DNA from 3 places in the Paenibacillus sp. 01T431 genome. Region 2 is predicted to be linked to each of the others. Evidence: riboswitches for the same ligand, from Rfam matches in the RefSeq annotation. Region 2 holds a riboswitch; each other region holds the start of a gene.
The links. Region 2 has a riboswitch for ZMP and ZTP ahead of AC1DM9_RS22795 (IMP cyclohydrolase). Riboswitches for the same ligand answer to the same signal wherever they lie in the genome.
Positions count from the first base shown of each region.

Region 1: linked by a shared signal. The riboswitch ahead of AC1DM9_RS01395 (bifunctional 5,10-methylenetetrahydrofolate dehydrogenase/5,10-methenyltetrahydrofolate cyclohydrolase) and the one ahead of AC1DM9_RS22795 (IMP cyclohydrolase) in region 2 are both predicted to bind ZMP and ZTP.
Region 3: linked by a shared signal. The riboswitch ahead of rpiB (ribose 5-phosphate isomerase B) and the one ahead of AC1DM9_RS22795 (IMP cyclohydrolase) in region 2 are both predicted to bind ZMP and ZTP.

Region 1 covers NZ_JBFTPT010000001.1:315,891-318,157, reverse strand. The annotation lists gene AC1DM9_RS01400 (ABC transporter ATP-binding protein) at 1-897, opposite strand, end outside; ZMP/ZTP riboswitch at 1,079-1,157, shown strand; gene AC1DM9_RS01395 (bifunctional 5,10-methylenetetrahydrofolate dehydrogenase/5,10-methenyltetrahydrofolate cyclohydrolase) at 1,223-2,068, shown strand; gene AC1DM9_RS01390 (sugar-binding transcriptional regulator) at 2,146-2,267, opposite strand, start outside.
Region 2 covers NZ_JBFTPT010000013.1:57,344-59,610, forward strand. The annotation lists gene AC1DM9_RS22790 (S-layer homology domain-containing protein) at 1-920, shown strand, start outside; ZMP/ZTP riboswitch at 1,150-1,229, shown strand; gene AC1DM9_RS22795 (IMP cyclohydrolase) at 1,289-2,002, shown strand; gene AC1DM9_RS22800 (hypothetical protein) at 2,257-2,267, shown strand, end outside.
Region 3 covers NZ_JBFTPT010000010.1:139,915-142,181, forward strand. The annotation lists gene AC1DM9_RS19310 (manganese efflux pump MntP) at 1-145, shown strand, start outside; gene AC1DM9_RS19315 (low molecular weight protein arginine phosphatase) at 288-866, shown strand; ZMP/ZTP riboswitch at 950-1,030, shown strand; gene rpiB (ribose 5-phosphate isomerase B) at 1,129-1,587, shown strand; gene AC1DM9_RS19325 (TIGR01440 family protein) at 1,604-2,209, shown strand.

The DNA.
Region 1 (2,267 bases), on a different contig from region 2:
GGCCCGAGAGATTGCAATCAATTGATTTCCAAGTCCTAGAGTAGAAAAGAGAAGCTGTGTAATATAAGTTAAAAAGGCGGCGAGACTGCCCACCGACAGCGCCCCGTGCTCAGAGAGCATTCCGCCATACCATAATGCAGCTACAATACTAAAATTAAGAATGATCGACACAAGCGGCGTATTAAGCGCAACGATCTTAGCTGCTTTTAGACTGGCATGCAGTAGATTTGAGTTCGTTTCATTAAAACGTTCTTCCTCGTAATCGGACCTTACAAATGCTTTCACAACGCGGATACCAGACAAGTTTTCTTGCATCACGGTATTCACTTGATCAAGCCGATGCTGCATCATTGAAAACAAAGGGACGGTAATCCGAGTTGTAATGATGAGGAAGAGAGCTAATAAGGGTATCATTGCGAGCAAAATAATAGACAGGCGCGGGCTGATGACAAAAGCCATGATCAGACTGCCGATAATAATGAATGAACTGCGTGCAAATACGCGGAGCAGCAGCAATACTAAGTTCTGAATTTGTGTGACATCACCCGTCAGTCTCGTCACGATGGAGCCTGAACCAAAACGGTCAAGCGATCGAAGCGACAGCGACTGTATTTTTTGAAACAGCTCCTGCCTCAGATCAGCCCCAAAGTTTTGCGATGCTATCGTCGAGAACACCGTGCAGCCGACACCTGCGATTAGTCCGATCAATGCGGCGATCAGCATTTTGGGCGCGGTGCTCGCGATTGCTGTGAGATCACCTGCTATAATGCCCTCATTCACAATGCTCGCCATGAATCGCGGCTGCAGCAAATCCATGACCACCTCTAGCAGCATAAACAGCGGTGCCAGCACAGCGCTCAGCCAATATTTCCTCAAAAATCTAGTGAGCTTTAACAACTTACCACCTCAATCTCCCATCATTTTGCGCAAACTGCAATAAAGAGGGCAGCGCGACCCGCTCCCTCTTGATAAAGTAATTATAGCATCCATCCTCTCGTTTCTACACCTAAATAATCATAAAATAATGTTAATGACTCGCTTTTGAACTTTCCACCTGTTAAAATCAAAATACCATTTAAAAGCTGTGCGTAACTGGCGGAACATGGGCAACCATGAGGAAGCGCACAGATCATTAGCCGTACGCCTGGGCAAAGGTAAGGGGACATACCCCTTGCCTTTTTATGTTTTTTTAACATTTATTTATAAGGGGCTGAGGTAGAAGATGACCGAGAAACTGATTTTGGATGGAGCCATTGTGGCCGATGCGATTAAAGAGCAGCTGAAAGAAAGAGTTGAGATTCTTAGCAAGCGGGGAATCATTCCATGCTTAGCGACGATACTGGTGGGCGATGACCCTGCGTCTGAAACCTACGTTCGAATGAAGGGCAATGCATGCAAGCGGCTTGGCATTGATTCCAAACGTATTCATTTGAACAAAAACATTTCAACGGATGATTTAATTGACGTTATTTTGCAGCTTAATGAAGACCCGCTTATTCACGGCATCCTCTTGCAGCACCCTGTACCGCATCAAATTGATGAGCGTGCTGCCTTTGAAGCGATTAGTATCCATAAGGATGTTGATGGTGTAACCGCGTTAGGTTTTGCTCAAAATGCATTTGGTTATGCCCAGTATCCGTCATGTACCCCTGCTGCTATTATGGCTATTCTTGATTACTATGAAATCAAGGTCGAAGGCAAACATGCCGTCGTCGTTGGACGAAGCCCGATTCTAGGCAAACCCGTTTCTCAGATGCTGCTGAACCGCAATGCAACCGTAACAACCTGTCATTCCAAAACAGAAAATTTAGCGGAGCTATTGCGTCTTGCCGATATCGTCGTTGCTGCAGTCGGCAAACCAAGCTTTATTCAAGGCGAATGGATTCGCGATGGCGCTGTAGTACTTGATGCAGGGTACAACAAAGGGAATATTGGGGACGTTGACTACGAGGCATGCCTAGCAAAAGCAAGTGCGATCACCCCTGTGCCTGCAGGCGTAGGTCCTGTTACGATCGCCACGCTTCTGAAGCATACGGTTGACTCCGCTGAGCGATTTGCACTTCAATAAGAGATATAGGAAGAAAAACGAGGGGATCTTATTTGCCGCTTTGCAGCTAAGATCCCCTCGTTTGTTCTATGGGATGTCTACACATCCCGTTCTAATAAATACCTCGCTGTAAACTGATCGGTAATGAGTACATTCGTGTAGCCGCCGCGCAGCGCGCCATAAATGCCATCTACCTTCTTCGCTCCGCCTGCCACAAGTA
Region 2 (2,267 bases):
CGTTGACTGCTGCTGTCAGATTGATGGGTCTTCGCTCACAAGCGGAATCAGCAGATAAAATGAAAACGGACTTGCAATTTAATGACGGGGATAAAATCGCAAAAAAATACCCTTGGGCTGTTGGTTACGTTGCAGTAGCGCTGGAGAACGATCTATTCTCTGAGACTGAATCGGAAGTGAAACCGGAAGCAAACGCGACAAGACTATGGTCTACGATTCTTCTCGTAAAAGCGCTTAAACTGGAAGACGAAGCGAAGGCGCTCAATAATACGAAGCTTGACTTTAAGGATGCAAAAGAGATCCCTGCTGGATCTGTAGGTTATGTTGCTCTTGCTTTGAAGAAAGGCATTATTACCGGCTACAATGATAAGAATGGAAAAACGTTCCGTCCTAATCAACCAGTAACCCGTGCAGAGCTGGCAGCGCTTCTCGATCGTACAGATACGGAAATGCCTAATCATGATGCACAAGCCATTTTAGGCAAGCTAAAAGCAGCTCCTGCTGATGGCAAGTTGACGGTTGTTAAAGGAGATAACACGGAGGTTTCACTAGCATTAGACTCGAATGTGTTTATTTTCCGAGATGATAAAAAATCGCCAGTGAGCTCACTCCGAGCAGGTGATGAGGTACTCGTTCGTACGTATCTTAATCGTATCGTATTTATTGAAGTAACGAAGTCGGCTCCTGTTAGTACAGCTTTCTCGGAGAACGGAATTATTAATACATTAACGTTCAACAATCAGGCGAAATTGACGACGGTTTCTCTCATTACTCGATATGAAAACTCACAGGCAGTTGTCACAACATTCAGCATTGATCCAAGTGTAGTCATCACAGGTGACTCCTCGCAGCTGAAGGCTGGTCAATATGTACAAGTAAAAGGCGACAATGGTACAGTTAAATCAATTGAAGTGAAATAAGGTTTATATAAGTGAAGGGCTGTCCTGAAAGTAGATTTTTCTACTTTTGGAACAGCCCTTTTTTCATTGCTCAACAATCAAAAATATAGCTTGCGAATCCAGCAGCGCTTAGTTTTCTGCATAATAAGCACGATACAGTTCGTTAGAAAATATACGCGTTAACTTTCATAGTTAGTCTGTAATAGAGCTTGATTTCAATTGCGATATCGAACTATAATAAATGTAAATTTTAGGTGGGTGCAACTGGCGTAAACGTGGATGACCACGAGGGAGCACCTATTTCATATGTCGTGCGCCTGGGCAAAGTATTTGATCAATGATCAAATGCTTTTTTTATTTTCAGATAAAATAAAAAGGTTGAGGTGAGTATGTTGCAGTCCTATGAAGATCAGTTATTTAATAATCCGTATCCTGGTAGAACGATAATCATGGGGATGAGCCCGTCAGGAAAACATTTTGCTCAAGTGTATTGGATAATGGGCAGAAGCGTGAACAGTCGCAACCGAATCTTTGAGCGTAAGGAGCAGTTTGTAAAAAATAGAGCATATGATGCGGCAAAAATGGAAGACCCTTCATTGATTATTTATAATCCGATAAAGAGTATTAATGGGATGGACATCATTTCCAATGGAGATCAGACGGAAACCATCTATGAAGCTTATGGCAAAAAAGAAACGTTTGAAGATGCATTAAAAAGCAGAAAGTTTGAACCGGATGCTCCCCATTATACACCGCGTATTTCCGGTATTATTGATACTGAATCAGCTGTGTACAGCTTGTCCATTTTGAAAACAAGGCAAAACGATCCGTCATTTTGCATCCGTCATTTCTTTCATTACGACTCTTTTACAAAAGGGATAGGTCATTGCATTCACACTTATAAAGGTGAAGAAAATGGTATTTTGAGATCTTTTGAAGGTGAACCGCTGGAGGTTCCTTTATTTGATTCAATGGATGAAACGGCTCGATTTTACTGGAGCAGCATAAACGCAGATCATAAAATTTCATTGCTTGTGAAGTTTATTCATACCGATGATCGTAAGGTGGAATTTAAAATAATAAATAAAAATCAGACGTTTTAGTGTCTATATAATTAATTCCGACAAAAACGATGGGAAAAATTTAAATAATCGTTGACAGGGTCGTTTCTGAGGAATAATATAGGAATATATTCAAAGTGAGTTGAAAAACCATTTTGTAGGATGACAAAAGAAGATAATCTACTGGACCACCAGAGATTCAATAGGAGCGCAGTTCTGCGCCTTGTTGGGTCTCCTTTTTTTATCCAAAAAAACAAAAAAGCTCAAAGAGCGAAGCGAAAGGGATGTTTACAATCATGAAAAAACT
Region 3 (2,267 bases), on a different contig from region 2:
GGTTTTACTTATCGGTCTGCTCGGCGGGCTGATGTCGATATGTGGTTTAATGCTGGGGCGTAAAGTCAGCGGTCAGCTTGGCGAATATGGCGAGGCCATAGGCGGAGGAATTTTGTTCGTGTTCGGCATCTTGTTTATCTTTTAGAATATAAGTAAGAAAGCAGAACAATATTGCAGTCTTATTTTAAATTTCAAGTCAAAGCTGCTTTAGCATCTAAGGAACGCTGCAGGTGTTTTCGCTTAATCGTTGAACAGCTTGGAATAACGTGCAAAAAGGAGTTGGCAGTGTGAAACGTATTTTATTTGTATGTACAGGCAATACATGCCGCTCACCGATGGCAGAGGCTATGCTTCGCCGAATGGCTGCTCTGAGAGGGATCACCGTAGCCGTTCGCTCCGCAGGCATATCTACTATTGATGGACTGCCTGTGTCAGCTCATGCTGTGGAGACTCTTAGGCAGCGGGACATCGAGCATAAGAGCACGTCGCTGGCGCTGACGAGCGAGGCGGTTGGTTGGGCTGATATTATTTTGACAATGACGGTCAATCATAAGCGCGGTTTGCTGCAATGGCATCCCGAAGCGGTCGACAAAATCTATACGTTAAAGGAATATGCAAATCAAGACGCTCAAGTGCTCGCGGATATTGAGGAGCTGGAGCAGCTCTATACAGAGCTTCATATGAAGCAGGCGCTTGGCCAACAGCTGACGACTGGCGAGAGAAGACGATTGCTTGAGCTGGAGCGTCGCATACCGAGCTTTGACATCGTTGATCCTTTTGGAGGCTCGCTTGCTATATACAGCAGCAGTGCTAATGAAATAGAGGACGCGCTCGTCAAGCTGCTGGACAAGCTTGCCAAAAGATAAGTATTTAGGGTTGCAGAAGCCATTTTTGCTTCCATTCGATTGATTTTTGCAACTGTATAAGATATAATAAAATGACAATATACGGTTTCCGATGTAACTGGCGACGGAAGTGGGTAACCACGGTGGAGCATCGGAATATACGGCCGGTCGCCTGGGCAAAGAGCAGCATGCTAATAAGCATGTCTTGCTCTTTTTTCGTCTTTTTGGGCAAAAATAGGTATACTAGCACTGTGATGTTTCATTTCTAAGGAGGTCTTTTGCGTTGAAAATTGCTATTGGTGCTGACCATGCAGGTTATCGTTTGAAGGATGAAGTTGTACCGTTTCTTCAATCGCTTGGTCATGAAATTGAAGATCTTGGTTGCAACTGTGACCAATCCGTCGATTATCCGGACTATGCATTGCCCGTATGCGACCTTGTTACGAGCGGCAAAGCAGAGCGCGGTATACTCATTTGTGGAACAGGTATCGGCATGTCGATTGCGGCTAATAAAGTACGCGGCATCCGCTGTGCGCTTGTGAATGATATGTTATCAGCCAAAGCCACTCGGGAGCATAATGATACTAATGTTTTGGCGCTTGGGGAACGAGTGATCGGTCCTGGAGTGGCACTCGAAATTATTCGCATATGGCTTGAAACGCCGTTCTCAAATGGAGAACGTCATGTCGGTCGTGTTAGTAAAGTGAAACAAATTGAAGAACAGTACAGCAGCCAGTCCTAATTAGGGGGCATTCGCAATGAACGTAGACGAAAACGTACAGCTAGGAAGCATTGCAGAACAGGTTGAGCAAATTGTTCGGGAACTGGCAGCGGCAGGCAAGCTTGGTATGAGTCAGCTGCTAGTAATCGGTGTAAGTACTAGTGAGGTGCTTGGTCATCGCATCGGGACTTCGGGCACCATTGAAACGGCTGCACAAATTTACGCAGGCGTTGAAACGGTTCGCAGCGAAGTTGGCTTTATTCCCGTTTATCAATGCTGTGAGCATCTGAATCGCGCGCTTGTCATTGATCAAGCTTCCGCAGAACGATTGGGGCTTGATATTGTAGGTGCAGTGCCAGTGCCTAAAGCGGGCGGTTCCATGGCAGCCTATGCCTATCGTCAGCTGAAGGAGCCTTGTTTGGTGGAAACGGTGCAGGCGCATGCGGGCATCGATATAGGTGATACGTTTATCGGTATGCATTTGAAGCGGGTGGCTGTTCCCGTTCGTCCGACGATTCGTGAAATTGGCGGAGCGCATGTCACGATGGCTATCACAAGGCCAAAGTTAATAGGCGGCTCCCGAGCAGTATACGAGCTTAGCGAGAATCTAACGGTAGAGCAATCTGCTGGAACTTGCGAATAGTTGATTTATAGCCATAATTTTTTGATTTTCAGCGTCTAAAGGACACCGAAGACGTTTT